Regions from separate parts of the Streptomyces sp. TG1A-60 genome, predicted to be linked through region 3. Evidence: predicted binding sites of a transcription regulator. Region 3 holds the regulator's gene; each other region holds the start of a gene.
The links. Region 3 encodes HrcA, which represses chaperone genes, less so after heat shock. Its sites were predicted from a motif close to TTNGCACTCNGNNNNNCNGAGTGCNAA; they were not measured.
Positions count from the first base shown of each region.

Region 1: a site for HrcA is predicted at 3,945-3,971, ahead of groL (chaperonin GroEL). Genes of this name have one in related genera too.
Region 2: a site for HrcA is predicted at 2,066-2,092, ahead of groES (co-chaperone GroES). Genes of this name have one in related genera too.

Region 1 covers NZ_CP147520.1:4,541,261-4,546,515, reverse strand. Annotated here, with positions in the region: gene WBG99_RS19715 (discoidin domain-containing protein) at 1-215, shown strand, start outside; gene WBG99_RS19710 (NADH:flavin oxidoreductase) at 810-1,931, opposite strand; gene groL (chaperonin GroEL) at 2,197-3,819, opposite strand; gene WBG99_RS19700 (cold-shock protein) at 4,182-4,388, opposite strand; gene WBG99_RS19695 (MoaD/ThiS family protein) at 4,851-5,126, opposite strand; gene thrC (threonine synthase) at 5,241-5,255, opposite strand, start outside.
Region 2 covers NZ_CP147520.1:3,168,858-3,174,112, forward strand. Annotated here, with positions in the region: gene groL (chaperonin GroEL) at 1-1,468, opposite strand, end outside; gene groES (co-chaperone GroES) at 1,611-1,919, opposite strand; gene WBG99_RS13140 (polysaccharide deacetylase family protein) at 2,137-3,138, opposite strand; gene WBG99_RS13145 (polysaccharide deacetylase family protein) at 3,330-4,382, opposite strand; gene WBG99_RS13150 (class I SAM-dependent methyltransferase) at 4,563-5,255, shown strand, end outside.
Region 3 covers NZ_CP147520.1:5,623,279-5,628,533, reverse strand. Annotated here, with positions in the region: gene WBG99_RS24405 (16S rRNA (uracil(1498)-N(3))-methyltransferase) at 1-480, opposite strand, end outside; gene WBG99_RS24400 (nitronate monooxygenase) at 477-1,631, opposite strand; partial or broken gene dnaJ (molecular chaperone DnaJ) at 1,844-2,979, opposite strand; gene hrcA (heat-inducible transcriptional repressor HrcA) at 2,980-3,996, opposite strand; gene WBG99_RS24385 (MBL fold metallo-hydrolase) at 4,250-4,975, shown strand; gene WBG99_RS24380 (DUF3097 domain-containing protein) at 5,021-5,255, shown strand, end outside.

The DNA.
Region 1 (5,255 bases), 1.1 Mb from region 3:
ATGTCGGCGCCAGCGTAAGCGACTATGCGCGGAGCGCAGACGTATACGTGTCCACGGATGGAACCGACTGGACCAGGGTCTCCTCAGTAGCGGACGGCCAGCGAGTCCACCTGATCTCCTTCCCGACGCAGACGGCTCGCTACATCAAAACCGTCAATACTGGCAATGTTGCGCGCAACTGGTGGTCAGTCGCAGAATTCAACGTCTACAACTGACCTCGGGCTTTCATGTAGGGCGACCGTTGGCAGACACATTCGCGCACTTCGGCGCGGGCGGTGTGCAGCGCGGCCAGGGCCCGCTGCCCGCGCCGACGACAGCTTGCTGATCAGCCGGCCATGGTCGGGTCGGAGGCCACCCGCCCCGAACACGGCCACCAAGGACCTCGACAATCCTCATTCTTGCAGTTCAGAGGCGATTTTCGTTTGTCTGACCGCCCGTCGGACACACGCTGCCTGAAAGCGTGAGGCCAGAAGGACAGGACTCGCTGGGGCCACCTATCGATCCTCACGGGGGCCAACTACAGATCCTCCCGGAGGCCCTGCCGGGCGGCACCTGCGGCGCCTGCCGAGGCGAACGCGCCCCGTCCCGCCCCAACGCGCCCCTCAGCGCCGCCGCGGTCCACGACCGCGCGGCCCGGATCCGAGCCGCGATGTCACAGCGGACACGAGACAACGAGACCGTCGTCGTGTACGGCGAGCCGAAGGAGGGCCGCCATGAGCTGACTGCCTCCTGCCCCGGAGGGGTCCCCTGCGGAACTCCGCGACACCGGGCCCCCACCCGCGTGGACCCGGCATCACGCGTCCTGCTTCTCAGCTGAGCGAGCCCAGCGCAGCCGGCTCGAACGCCTTCAGCTCGTCGAAGCGGCCGTCGAGCACCTTCGCGGCCCACTGCGGGTCCTGGAGCAGCGCGCGGCCCACGGCGACGAGGTCGAACTCCCCGCCCTCCAGGCCGTCCAGCAGGTCGTCGATGCCCTTGGTCGACGATCCCTCACCGGCGAACGCGGCGATGAACTCGCCGTCCAGGCCGACCGAGCCGACGGTGATCGCAGGCTTGCCGGTGAGCTTCTTCGTCCAGCCGGCGAGGTTCAGCTCGGAGCCCTCGAACTCCGGCTGCCAGTAGCGGCGCGTGGAGGCGTGGAACGCGTCGACACCGGCCGCCACGAGCGGGCTCAGCAGCGCCTCCAGCTCCTCGGGCGTCTCGGCCAGCCGCGCGTCGTAAGCCTCCTGCTTCCACTGCGAGAAGCGGAAGATGACGGGGAAGGTCGCGGACACGGAGTCCCGTACGGCCGCCACGATCTCCGCCGCGAACTTCGTACGGGCGACGAGGTCGCCGCCGTAGGCGTCCGTACGGCGGTTGGTGCGCTCCCACAGGAACTGGTCGATCAGGTAGCCGTGGGCGCCGTGGATCTCGACGCCGTCCATGCCGATGCGCTCGGCGTCGGCGGCGGACCTGGCGTAGGCCGCGATCACCTCGTCGATGTCGGCCTGCGTCATGGCCCGGCCGCCCTCCGCCTCCGTGCCGTCGACCCGCAGGCCGGAGGGACCGAGGACCGGGGCGTCGGGGAACAGCTTGCCCTGCTGCCGGACGGTCCCGATGTGCCACAGCTGCGGCATGATCGTGCCGCCACCGGCGTGCACGGCCTCCGCGACCTTCGCCCACCCGGCGAGCTGCTCCCCACCGGCGAACCGGGGCACCCCGTCCAGATCCCCGGCCGTCTCGTGCCCGACGTACGTCCCCTCGGTCACGATCAGGCCGACGCCCGCGGCGGCCCGCCGCCCGTAGTACGACGCCACGTCCGCGCCGGGCACACCACCGGGCGAGAACACCCGGGTCATGGGCGCCATCGCGATCCGGTTGGGAACGGTCAGGCCGTTGATCGTGACGGGGCGGGACAGCACTTCGGCGGCACGGGAGGGGGAGACGGTGGTCACGTGAGGACTCCTCGGAGAGGTCGTGGTCGGACTTCGGGTGGCTGATGCGGACGCGGTGGCCGACGCGGACGCGGACGGCGGACGCGAGTGGCCGATTCGGTACATGCACACGCATGTACGCCTCTCCCGTCAACCGCCCCGCGCCGCCACGGCATTCCGGCATCGCGCCCCCGCCCATGTGACCCCGGACACGCCCGAGGGCGGCACTCCCGTTCTCAGGGAGTGCCGCCCTCGGTACTGAAGGACGGTGATCGACCGGGGTCGATCAGAAGTCCATGTCACCGCCCGGCATGCCGCCGCCGGCCGGCGCGGCGTTCTTCTCCGGCTTGTCGGCGATGACGGCCTCGGTGGTGAGGAAGAGCGCGGCGATGGAGGCGGCGTTCTGCAGGGCAGAGCGGGTCACCTTCGCCGGGTCGATGATGCCTTCGGCGATCATGTCGACGTACTCACCGGTCGCGGCGTTCAGGCCGTGACCGACGGGCAGGTTGCGCACCTTCTCGACGATGACGCCACCCTCGAGACCACCGTTGACGGCGATCTGCTTGAGCGGGGCCTCCAGCGCGAGCTTCACGGCGTTGGCGCCGGTCGCCTCGTCACCCGTCAGCTCCAGCTTCTCGAAGACCGTGGAGGCCTGGAGCAGGGCGACGCCACCACCGGCGACGATGCCCTCCTCGACGGCCGCCTTCGCGTTGCGAACGGCGTCCTCGATGCGGTGCTTGCGCTCCTTGAGCTCCACCTCGGTCGCGGCACCGGCCTTGATGACGGCCACGCCGCCCGCGAGCTTCGCCAGGCGCTCCTGGAGCTTCTCGCGGTCGTAGTCCGAGTCGCTGCTCTCGATCTCGGCGCGGATCTGGTTGACCCGGCCCTGGACCTGGTCCGAGGAGCCGGACCCGTCGACGATGGTGGTCTCGTCCTTGGTGATGACGACCTTGCGGGCACGGCCCAGAAGGTCGATGGAGGTGTTCTCCAGCTTGAGGCCGACCTCCTCGGAGATGACCTCGCCGCCGGTGAGGATGGCGATGTCGTTCAGCATCGCCTTGCGGCGGTCACCGAAGCCCGGGGCCTTGACCGCGACGGACTTGAAGGTGCCGCGGATCTTGTTGACGACCAGGGTCGACAGGGCCTCGCCCTCGACGTCCTCGGCGATGATCAGCAGCGGCTTGCCCGACTGCATGACCTTCTCCAGGAGCGGGAGCAGGTCCTTGACGTTCGTGATCTTGGAGTTGGCGATGAGGATGTAGGGGTCCTCGAGCACGGCCTCCATGCGCTCCATGTCGGTCGCGAAGTACGCCGAGATGTAGCCCTTGTCGAAGCGCATACCCTCGGTGAGCTCAAGCTCCAGACCGAAGGTCTGCGACTCCTCGACGGTGATGACGCCTTCCTTGCCGACCTTGTCCATGGCCTCGGCGATCAGCTCGCCGATCTGGGTGTCGGCGGCGGAGATGGAGGCCGTGGAGGCGATCTGCTCCTTGGTCTCGACCTCCTTGGCCTGGTCGAGCAGGGCACCGGAGACGGCCTCGACGGCCTTCTCGATGCCGCGCTTCAGGGCCATCGGGTTGGCGCCGGCGGCGACGTTGCGCAGGCCCTCCTTGACCAGGGCCTGGGCGAGGACGGTCGCCGTGGTCGTACCGTCACCGGCGACGTCGTCCGTCTTCTTGGCGACTTCCTTGACCAGCTCGGCGCCGATCTTCTCGTACGGGTCCTCGAGCTCGATCTCCTTGGCGATGGACACACCATCGTTGGTGATCGTGGGGGCGCCCCACTTCTTCTCGAGGACGACGTTGCGGCCCTTGGGGCCGAGCGTCACCTTGACGGCGTCCGCGAGCTGGTTCATGCCGCGCTCGAGGCCGCGCCGCGCCTCCTCGTCGAACGCGATGATCTTGGCCATGTGAAGTGGTCCTCCCGGACTGGGGTGGATTGCTCCGGACCGCGCTGGCGCCCGCGACGGACGGCCTGCCTGCCTCGTGGTTCCTTGCCCCACCCGGCCTGCGGGCCTCGCCGACCCGGTCCTCGTTGTCACTCTCACCTGCAGAGTGCTAACGCCAATGATTAGCACTCGCCCCCTGCGAGTGCAAGCGGGTCTCAGTGATCCGCAGGTGAACGCACCCGCGTGCGCCAGTGCGCGACCTCGGCTCGACACCCCGCCCCGGTGTCGCTTCCCGGGCACGCAGGAGGGCCCGCACCCCTGTACGGGGTGCGGGCCCTCCCGGAAAGAACGAAGAACGTCGCTGCGAAAACCCGGCGCGTACTTCAGCCGACCGCCAGCCGGACCATGTCCGCCTGCGGCCCCTTCTGACCCTGCGAGATCTCGAACTCGACCCGCTGGCCCTCTTCCAGGGTGCGGTAACCGTCCATCTGGATCGCGCTGTAGTGGACGAATACATCCGCACCACCGTCGACCGCGATGAAGCCGTACCCCTTCTCCGCGTTGAACCACTTGACGGTGCCCTGAGCCATGCCTAACTCCCCTATTACTGGCCCTTGCACAGATCCGCACTTCGCGGATCCGGGTCAGACCTCACCCCCCAACGGTTGGGGGTGTGCGCCGGAACGCGTCGACCGCGGCCGAATGTATCTGTCCAACTGCCCTCTGCAACAGGTCAATCGGACGAGAATTCTGGACACGACCGGTCGGGAATGTACGAACAATTCGCCCGAATTCAGGGCAAGTCGGGCCTCACAAAAGGAGCAAAACGCGCAAAAGCCCTGCATACTTTGGCTATTTCGTATAGGGCGTGCGGCGAGCTCACATATGCGCCGGGCACGAAATCACTACGGCGATCGATCCGCGTTCCCCAACTGTACCCTGCTCAACCATAGAGAATTGCCCCCTCCGCTTCTCTCGCGGAGGGGGCAATTCGATGAACGCTCGGTAATCGATGTTACCGACGGTTACTACCGACCGGTACTGACCGGCGGTCAGCCACCGGCGACCGCGGGGATGATCGACACGCCCGCACCGTCCGGCGTGGCCGTCTCCAGCCCCTGCTCGAACCGGACGTCGTCGTCATTCACATACACGTTCACGAACCGCCGCAGCTTGCCCTGATCATCCAGAACCCGGGCGGCGATCCCGTTGTGGTTCTTCTCCAGGTCGGCGATGACCTCGGCGAGGGTGGCGCCTTCAGCGGTCACCTCGGCCTGCCCGCCGGTGTAGGTGCGAAGGATGGTGGGGATGCGAACGCTGACGGACATGATGGGAAACCTCCGGATACGTGCGGCAGAGCTAGGGGGCGTGTTCCATGTGCGGCTACCGCCGCGTGGGCGTGACCGGGCCCCACGGGTCCGCAGCCGAACGACGACCCGGTCTCAGGCGAGACCGGC
Region 2 (5,255 bases), 2.5 Mb from region 3:
TGACCAGGTCGCCGTACTCGCCGGTGGCGGCGTTGAAGCCCTGGCCCTTGTCCAGCTCGGCGACCTTGGAGGTGATGACGTAGCCCTCCAGGCCGGCGTTCTCGGCGATCCAGCGCAGCGGCTCGGCGGCGGCCTTGCGGACGACCGCGACACCGGTGGCCTCGTCGCCGGTCTTGCCGAGGTTGCCCTCCAGGACCTTGACGGCGTGGACGAGCGCGGAGCCACCACCGGAGACGATGCCCTCCTCGACCGCGGCGCGGGTCGCGGAGATGGCGTCCTCCAGACGGTGCTTCTTCTCCTTCAGCTCCACCTCGGTGGCGGCGCCGACCTTGATCACGCACACGCCGCCGGCCAGCTTCGCGAGGCGCTCCTGGAGCTTCTCGCGGTCCCAGTCGGAGTCCGTGTTCTCGATCTCGGACTTGATCTGGGCGATGCGGCCCTGGACGGCCTCGGAGTTGCCGGCGCCGTCGACGACCGTGGTGTCGTCCTTGGTGACGGTGACGCGGCGGGCGGAGCCGAGCACGTCGAGACCGACCTGGTCGAGCTTGAGGCCGACCTCCTCGGAGATGACCTCGGCGCCGGTCAGCGTCGCCATGTCCTGCAGCATCGCCTTGCGACGGTCACCGAAGCCGGGGGCCTTGACGGCGACCGCGTTGAAGGTGCCGCGGATCTTGTTGACGACGAGGGTGGAGAGGGCCTCGCCCTCGACGTCCTCGGCGATGATCAGCAGCGGCTTCGAGGCGTTGGCCTGGATGACCTTCTCCAGCAGCGGCAGCAGGTCGGCGATGGCTCCGATCTTGCCCTGGTGGATGAGGATGTACGGGTCGTCGAGGACGGCCTCCATACGCTCCTGGTCCGTGACGAAGTACGGCGACAGGTAGCCCTTGTCGAAGGCCATACCCTCGGTGAAGTCCAGCTCCAGACCGAAGGTGTTGGACTCCTCGACGGTGATGACACCGTCCTTGCCGACCTTGTCCATCGCCTCGGCGATGAGCTCGCCGACCTGCTGGTCCTGGGCGGACAGACCGGCGACGGCGGCGATGTCGGACTTCTCGTCGATCGGTCGGGCGGTCGCGAGGAGCTCCTCGGACACGGCCTTGACCGCGGCGTCGATGCCCTTCTTCAGGGCGGCCGGGGAGGCACCGGCGGCGACGTTCTTCAGACCCTCGCGCACCAGCGCCTGGGCGAGCACGGTGGCGGTGGTGGTGCCGTCACCCGCGATGTCGTTGGTCTTGGTCGCCACCTCCTTCACCAGCTGGGCGCCGAGGTTCTCGTACGGGTCCTCGACCTCGACCTCGCGGGCGATGGTCACACCGTCGTTGGTGATGGTGGGGGCGCCGAACTTCTTGTCGATGACGACGTTGCGGCCCTTGGGGCCGATCGTCACCTTGACCGTGTCGGCAAGCTTGTTGACGCCGCGCTCAAGGGCGCGACGGGCGTCCTCGTCGAACTTCAGGATCTTCGCCATGGGAGCGTAGCCCTCTCGGAAATCTGGAGATGAACGAACTGCGCCCCGGGCGCCCGGCTGATTAATGGTCGCGGGGGCCAGGGGCGCAGATCAAAAGCAATGTGCTTCGCGAGGCGATGTGCCGCGCGGAGCGTCAGGTGAACTACTTCTCGATGATCGCGAGAACGTCGCGAGCCGAGAGGACGAGGTACTCCTCGCCGTTGTACTTCACTTCGGTGCCGCCGTACTTGCTGTACAGCACGATGTCGCCGGTCTTCACGTCGAGCGGAAGACGCTCGCCGTTCTCGAAGCGGCCCGGGCCCACGGCCAGGACAACGCCCTCCTGGGGCTTCTCCTTGGCAGTGTCCGGGATGACCAGGCCAGAGGCCGTGGTCTGCTCGGCGTCGAGCGGCTGGACCACGATGCGGTCCTCAAGCGGCTTGATGGCAACCTTGGAGCTGGTGGTCGTCACGATCCGACCTCCCCCTTCGGAGATCTCACGGGGTTAACTGTCTGAGGTGGCGACCAGGTCGATCCGTCGTCGCGGGTGCCGGACCTGCCCGTCGCGTAGTTGGCACTCTCCAGTGGGGAGTGCCAGACCTGAGACTATGACCGCGATTAGCACTCGGTCAAGCGGACTGCTAATCGCGTGGCTTGTGGCGGGGCACCGGGTGGGGGTGAGACGGGCGTCAGAGGTAGTCCTCCAGGCGGCCCACCGTCAGTCCCCGCTCCTGGATCCGGCGCAGCAGACTCGTCGTCATCTGGGTGAGCGTCGCGCCCTTCAGCTGGTCCCGGAAGCCGGCGAGGACGATGTCACCGGGACGGAGACGGTCGCCGACGGCGTGGCGGAGGCCTGCGCTCTGCAGGGACGCGCGCCACAGGACGACCGCCGAGATGCCGCAGTCGGCGGCGGCGCGCAGCGTGGTGGTGTCGTAGACGCCGTACGGCGGGCGGAAGAGGGTCGGCCGGATGCCGAAGCGCTGCTTGAGCTTGCCCTGCTGGCCGCAGATCTCCGCGCGCTGTCCGGCGTACGGCAGACCGCGCAGGGCCGTGTGGTCGAGCGTGTGGTTCTGGACGGTCGCGCCGACCGCGCGCAGCCGCGCGAAGTGGCCGTATCCCGGGCCCACGACACTGTCCGTCAGGAACATGCTCACCGGCAGCCGCAGCTCACGCACCATGTCGACGAACCGGGGATCCTTCTCGGCCCCGTCGTCGTACGTCAGGAAGACGACCTTGTCCCGGGTCGGGACGCGGTCGACGACCGGCGGCAGCCCGGGGCCGGCCGCGCGGGGCGGGGGCGGCCGGTCGGGGGTCCTGGGCGCGGGGGCGAGGGGGGCGGCCAGGCCCCAGCGGCGGTACGGGGGTGCGTGGGGGTGACGGGGGGCGGTGGAGCCGGGGGCGGCTGCGCCGGGGCCACGGGGCTGTGCGCCCGGAGGCGTCGCCGAGGTCGGTGCCGGTGTCGAGGGTGCCGAGGCCGGTGTCCGTGGCGCCGGTGTCGGTGACGGCCTCGGTCGTTGCGCCGGGCGCCGGCCCTCCGACGTCGCTCCGTCCCCCGGCCCCTCCGCGCGGCCGACCCGGTCGACGCCGGCGGCCGGATCGGCCGCGCACCCGGCGAGAGACAGGACGGCGAGGGCCGCGAGAGCGGAAAGGGCGGCCAGGGCGCGCGCCGCCGACGTACGGGCCGTCAGCACGCGCGGCCCACGGCGTGCACCACGACGCGCCGCGCGCCCTCCCCGCCACGCAGGCGCCCCGCGCGCCCCACGTCCTCCCCGCGCCGCGGGTCCCGCCCTCACTCCGCGCCTGTCCGCCACCGCACGCCCCGCGTGCGGCCCGTGGCGTTCTCCCCACCCCGGGCGGCCGTCCCCGAGCCCGCCAGGGCCCCTCACAGGTAGTCCTCCAGGCGGGCCACGGCGTACCCCTCGGCGGTGACCCGGTTCAGGAATCGGCGGATCATGTCGGGCATGGTGCCCTTCCAGTCCTCCTCGCCTCGGAAGTGGCTGAGGACGATGTCGCCGGGGCGGAGGTCGCGGTCGGCTTCGCGGTGGTCCCAGCGGTCGACGTGGACCTCCTCGTTCCAGAGGGGAACGGCCTTGATGCCGCAGGCCTTGGCGGCGCGGAGGGTGTCCCGGTCGTAGTTGCCGTACGGCGGCCGGAACAGGGTGGGCCGCTTGCCGTACCGCTTCTCGATCACGTCCTGCATGCCGCAGATCTCGCGCTTCTGGTCGACATAGGAGAGCGCGGGCATGAAGCGGTGGTTGAGGGTGTGGTTGCTGAGGACGACGCCCCGGTCGCGCATCCGCTCGAAGTAGCCGTAGTCCTCCTTGATCAGGTAGTCGCTGAGGAAGGCGGTGTACGGGATCTTCAGGTCGTTCATCATGCGCAGGAACGCGGGGTCCTTCTCGGCGCCGTCGTCGATGGTGAGGAAGACGACCTTGTGGCGGGTCGGGACGGTGGTGAAGACCGGCGGCAGCCGGTCCGCCACCTGCCCGTCGACCTCGAATCCCTTACGGGTCCCGAGCGCCGGCTTCTCCGCCGGGGACGCGGGCGGGACCAGCGGCACCGCGGCCAGCCCCCAGCGCTTCGCCGCGGCGACCCGCAGGGCGTGCGCCCGGCGCAACCTTGCGGCGTAGGCGTCGAGGGCACGCGCGGCGGGCATGACGAGCGCGCCCCGGCCGGACCTCCCGTGGCGTCCCCGACCGCCCGCACGCCCTTGTTCGCCCTGCTGCTCCCGCCGCCCCCGCTCTTCCTGGCGTCCCCGCTGTTCCTGCCGTCCCTCCGGCTCCTGCTGCTTCCGATGCCCTTTCGGCGGCTCTTCGGGCTGCCGGCCGTGGACCGGCCGGGCGGCCTCACCTCTCTCGGAGGAACCCCTCCGCGACGACGCCTCCTCGTCACCGCCCCCAGCGCACGCGGACACGACGAGCGCGGCGGCGAGCACGCCGACACCACCCCGGACACCGCCGCCCCTCCTCCGGGAATCCGATCGCTTCGCACTTTTTACGTCATTTTGTCGTACGAGCCGCATGGCGCCGCATCCTCGCAGCCCGGCCTCTCCTCACCTCCCCCGACACCGCCACCGGGGCCCCACCATCCACCGAGTGGCCCACACCCCCGCCCCCTGACCGACAATGACCCGGTGAACGACCTCGACCCCGCCACCTTCCTCACCCCCCTCCTCACCCCCGAGGGCCGCGCCCTCCTCGACGCGGTGCGCGGCACCGAACCGGCACGGGAGTTGGCCGTGGCGACCCGGCTGCGGCGGGACCACCCGGCTCCACTCGTCTCGGCGGCGATGGCACAGGCACGGCTGCGGCAGCGGGCGGCGGCGAAGTTCGGGGCGGCGGACGCGGAGCGGATGTTCTTCACACCGAACGGGGTCGAGCAGTCGACGAGGACGACGGTGGCGACGTACCGCGCGGAGCGCATGCGCGCGCTGGGCGTGGCCTCCGTCGCCGATCTGTGCTGCGGCATCGGCGGCGACGCGATCGCCCTCGCCCGGGCCGGCATCCGCGTCCTGGCCGTCGACCGCGACCCGCTGACGGCGGCGGTGGCCCGTGCCAACGCCGTCGCGCTCGGCCTCGCGGACCTGGTCGAGGTGCGGGAGGCAGACGTCACGGAGGTGGACGCCTCGCCGTACGACGCGGTCTTCGTGGACCCCGCGAGGCGCGGTGGCCGCGGCCGGATCTTCGACCCGGAGGCCTACTCGCCCCCGCTCTCCTGGGCCGTCGCCACCGCCCTCACCTCCCCCCGGGCCGCCCTGAAGATCGCCCCCGGCATCCCCCACGAGGCGATCCCCGCCGAGGCCGAGGCG
Region 3 (5,255 bases):
ACCGGTGGCCGCGTCCGTGACCTCCGGGAACCGCACCCGACGCGACTGCTTACCCGCCTCCCGCGCGGTGGCCCGCCACTTGGCGAGAGCCTTCAGCCCTCGGTCGCCCTTCCACTGCGTGATGCAGCGGGAGGCGGCCCAGGGCACGATCGCGTCGACGCCGACCTCGGTCATGGTCTCGACGGCCAGCTCGCCCCGGTCGCCCTTGGGCAGTGCCTGGACGACGGTGATCCGGGGCTGCTCCGGCGCCTCCTCGCGGACGGTCTCCAGGTCCATGACCACGAGCCGGTCCTTGCCCTCGGCGGCCTTGACGATGCCCTCCGCCCAGCGGCCCCGCCCGTCCGTGAGGACGACGTCCTCACCGGCCCGCAGCCGCTTCACGGAGACGGCGTGCCGCCCTTCGGGACCGTCGAGGACGAACTCGCCGCCGCAGCCGTCCGGCAGGGCCAGCGAGTCGACCACGAACACCGGAGCGGTCATCGGCCCTCGCTCCCGGCCCGGCCCCCGCCCTGGCCGCCGACCTGCGCGGAGGCCTGCTCGGCCTGCGCGGCTGCGATCTCGGCGGCCAGCACCTCGACCAGTTCCCCGGCCGGCAGGTCGCGGGCCATCCGGTGCCCCTGCCCGGCCCACAGCGCCATGCCCTGCGCGTCCCCGGCCTTGGCGGCGGCCTTGCGCAGCGGCGAGGTGAGGTGGTGGACCTCGGGGTAGGCGACGGGCGCGTAGGGGCCGTGCTCGCGCAGGAAGCGGTTGACCAGGCCGCGCGCGGGGCGTCCGGAGAAGGCGCGGGTCAGCTCCGTACGGACGAAGAGGGGGTCGTTCAGCGCCTGCTTGTGCACGGCGTGGGCGCCGGACTCACGGGTGGCGAGGAACGCCGTGCCGAGCTGGGCCGCGCTCACGCCCGCCGTGAGGAGGGCGGCGATCTGGCCGCCGCGCATGATGCCGCCGGCGGCGACCATCGGCAGCGCCACGGCCTCGCGGACCTGGGCGACCAGGGAGAGCAGGCCGACGCCGGCGCAGTCCCGCTCGGGGTCGTCCCGGTGGGTGCCCTGGTGGCCGCCCGCCTCGACGCCCTGCACGATCACCGCGTGGGCCCCCGACCGCTCCACGGCCTGCGCCTCCTCCGCCGAGGTCGCGGTGACCAGGGTGAGCGTGCCCTTGCGGGCGAGGGACTCGATGACCTCCGGGGCGGGGCAGCCGAAGTGGAACGACACCACCGGCACCGGGTTGTCGAGCAGCACCGCGAGCTTGGCCTCGTAGCCGTCGTCGCGCCCGCTGTCGGGGTCGCCCAGCTCGGCCTCGTACCAGGTGGCCTCACCGGCCAGCTGCTCCGCGTACATCTCTACCGCCGCCGCGGCGGGGGGCGCGGCGTCAGCCGCTCCGGTGGAGCCGGTGCCGGCACCGGGGTACTCGGGCTGCGGCATGAAGAGGTTCATGCCGAAGGGGCGTGACGTCAGCGCCCGCAGCGCCTTGATCTCCTGGTACATCCCGTCCGCCGTCTTGTACCCGGCGGCGAGGAACCCCAGCCCGCCCGCCTCGGACACGGCGGCGGCCAGTCGCGGCACGGACACACCGCCCGCCATCGGGGCCTGCACGATCGGCAGCGGGACGAGATCGGTCAGCGCGGAGGACATGACGGCATGGTGTCATGTCCCCCGGACAACGCCGAATCCGGTACGGCCGCGGGGCGCGTGGGGGCTCGTCGCGCCGACCGCGGCGAAGCCGCAGATCCGACACAGCTCCGCGCCCCTCGGGAGAACGGGGCCGCGCCCCTGTTCCTCCGTCCCTCAGGGGCGCGGGGAACTGCGCGGGCAACCACGCACGGCCCGCGGCCGAACGGACACGGTCAGCGCCCGTTGAACGCGTCCTTCAGCCGCGAGAACAAGCCCTGCTGCCCCGGCTGGAACTGCCCCGTCGGCCGCTCCTCCCCCGCAGCACGGCGAGCTGCCGCAGCAGCCCCTCCTGCTCGGGGTCGAGCTTGGTCGGGGTCTGCACCTCGACGTGGACGATGAGATCGCCGCGCCCGCCGCCCCGCAGATGCGTGACACCCCGCCCGTGCAACGGGATCGACTGCCCGGACTGCGTACCGGGACGGATGTCGACCTCCTCCAGACCGTCCAGCGTCTCCAACGGCACCTTCGTGCCGAGTGCCGCCGCGGTCATCGGGATCGTCACCGTGCAGTGCAGATCGTCGCCGCGCCGCTGGAACATCGGATGCGGCAGTTCGTGGATCTCGACGTAGAGGTCGCCGGCGGGGCCGCCACCGGGCCCGACCTCGCCCTCCCCGGCCAGCTGGATCCGCGTGCCGTTGTCGACACCGGCCGGGATCTTCACCGTCAGCGTCCGCCGCGACCGGACCCGTCCGTCGCCCGCGCACTCGGGGCACGGGCTCGGGACGACCGTGCCGAAGCCCTGGCACTGCGGGCAGGGTCGGGAGGTCATGACCTGGCCGAGGAAGGATCGCGTGACCTGCGAGACCTCACCACGCCCGCGACACATGTCACAGGTCTGCGCGGTGGTGCCCGGGGCCGCCCCCTCGCCACTGCACGTCGTACAGACGACGGCCGTGTCGACCTGGATGTCCTTCGTCGTGCCGAAGGCCGCCTCGTCGAGGTCGACCTCCAGCCGGATCATCGCGTCCTGCCCCCGGCGCGTACGCGACCGAGGACCGCGCTGGGACGCGGTACCGAAGAAGGCGTCCATGATATCCGAGAAGTTCCCGAAGCCGCCGGCTCCGAAGCCGCCCGCGCCCGCGCCGCCCGCCTGGGACAGCGGGTCGCCGCCGAGGTCGTAGACCTGCTTCTTCTGCGGATCCGAGAGCACCTCGTAGGCGGCGTTGATCTCCTTGAACCGCTCCTGGGTCTTCGGATCCGGATTGACGTCCGGGTGCAGCTCGCGCGCGAGCCTCCGGAACGCCTTCTTGATCTCGTCCTGGGACGCGTCGCGGCGCACGCCGAGCACGCCGTAGTAGTCCGTGGCCACTTACGACTCCGCCAGGATCTGTCCGACGTAACGTGCCACCGCTCGTACCGCTCCCATCGTTCCCGGATAGTCCATGCGCGTAGGTCCGACCACGCCCAGCTTCGCTACTGCCTCGCCGCCCGAACCGTAGCCGACGGAGACGACGGATGTGGAGTTGAGTCCCTCATAGGCGTTCTCGTGACCGATGCGTACGGTCATGCCCGAATCCCCGGCCTCACCAAGCAACTTGAGGAGGACGACCTGCTCCTCCAAGGCTTCCAGAACGGGCCGGATGGTGAGGGGGAAGTCATGTCCGAAGCGGGTGAGATTGGCGGTGCCGCCGATCATCAGCCGCTCCTCGTTCTCCTCGACGAGGGTCTCCAGGAGGGTGGAGAGCACCGTCGAGACCGTACCCCGGTCCTCGGCGTCGAACGCCTCGGGCAGGTCCTCGACCAGCCTGGGCACGTCGGTGAACCGGCGGCCCGCGACCCTGCTGTTGAGCCGGGCGCGCAGATCCGCGAGTGACGTTTCTCCGAACGGCGCCGGGCAGTCCACCAGCCGCTGCTCCACCCGGCCCGTGTCCGTGATCAGCACGAGCATCAGCCGGGCGGGGGCCAGCGACAGCAGCTCCACGTGCCGCACCGTCGACCGTGTGAGCGACGGGTACTGCACGACGGCGACCTGTCGCGTCAGCTGCGCGAGCAGCCGTACGGTCCGGGCCACGACGTCGTCGAGGTCGACGGCGCCGTCCAGGAAGTTCTGGATGGCGCGCCGCTCGGGCGGGGTCATGGGCTTGACGCCTGCCAGCTTGTCGACGAAGAGCCGGTACCCCTTGTCGGTGGGGATCCGGCCCGCGCTGGTGTGGGGCTGGGCGATGAAGCCCTCGTCCTCCAGCGCGGCCATGTCGTTGCGGACCGTCGCCGGGGAGACGCCGAGGCTGTGCCGCTCCGTGAGCGCCTTGGAACCGACCGGCTCCTCGGTGCCCACGTAGTCCTGGACGATGGCGCGCAACACCTGGAGCCTGCGTTCACTGAGCATCGCGCACACCTCCAGCTCGCTCTCCTGTGACTCCCCATTGGCACTCACCACAAGCGAGTGCCAACACTCCCCGCCCAGTGTACGGCGGTGGGGTGCGCCCCCGGCAAGGCCGGTCCAGCCACGTCATGCCGACGTGTACCGACCTGTCCGGCGATGTCGGACCGCGTTCCGCCTCCCTCGACCGCCACTCGGAGAGCTGGAGCCGGTGCCGCGGCAGGCGACGTGCGACCCGTCGCGGCACTAGCGTCGGGTCATGACGGTGACTTGGGAAGAGTGCGGATGGCAGGGATTGGCGTCCCGGGCCGGACGGTGCCGCCTGCCCGGCTGGGACTGCACGGTGGGGCTGGTGGTCGGGGACGGTTCGGCCCTCATGATCGACGCGGGTTCGAGCGTGGGTGAGGGCGCGCGGTTGCGCGCCGAGGCGGGCCGGCTGCTCGGTGGTGCCCGTGTGACACATCTCGCGCTCACCCATCCCCATTTCGACCATGTCCTCGGGGCGGCGGCGTTCGCGGAGGCGGAGGTCTTCGGCGCGGTCGGCCTGGGCGGTGTCCTGGCCGAAGGACGCGACGCCCTCCGCGCCGACGCCGTGCACCACGGTCTCCCCGAGGCCGAGGCCGCCGAGGCCGTCGGCCTCCTCGTCCACCCCCGCCACCACGTCATCGGCGAGTGGACCCTCGACCTGGGCGGCGGTCATCAGGCACTCCTGGCGAACGTGGGTCCGGGCCACACGGGGCACGATCTGGCGGTCCTGGTGCCGGGGACACCGGAGGTGGTGTTCTGCGGCGACCTGGTCGAGGAGTCCGGCGAACCCCAGGCGGGCCCCGACGCCGTGCCCTCCCGCTGGCCGGCCGCGCTGGACCGCCTGCTGACCCTGGGCGGCGAGGACGCGCGGTACGTCCCCGGGCACGGGGCGGTGGTGGACGCGGCGTTCGTACGGTCCCAACGGGACGCGCTGGCACGGCGCTTCGGCGTGTCGTAGCCCGAGGTACGGCCTCCCGGGGCCCCTTCTCCTATCGTCATCCGAATGCGCCAGTACTCACCCGACCTGACCCCTCCCTGGAAGAAGCCCGAGCCCGCCCCGGACGTCCCGGCCGACCCCGGTCTGGTCGTCGAGGAGCCCACCACCGGCTTCTGCGGCGCGGTCGTCCGCTGCGAGGCGGGCACGGTGACGCTGGAGGACCGCTTCGGCAAGCACCGTGTGTTCCCGCTGGAGCCTCGCGGCTTCCTCCTGGAGGGCCGGGTGGTCACGCTGGTACGCC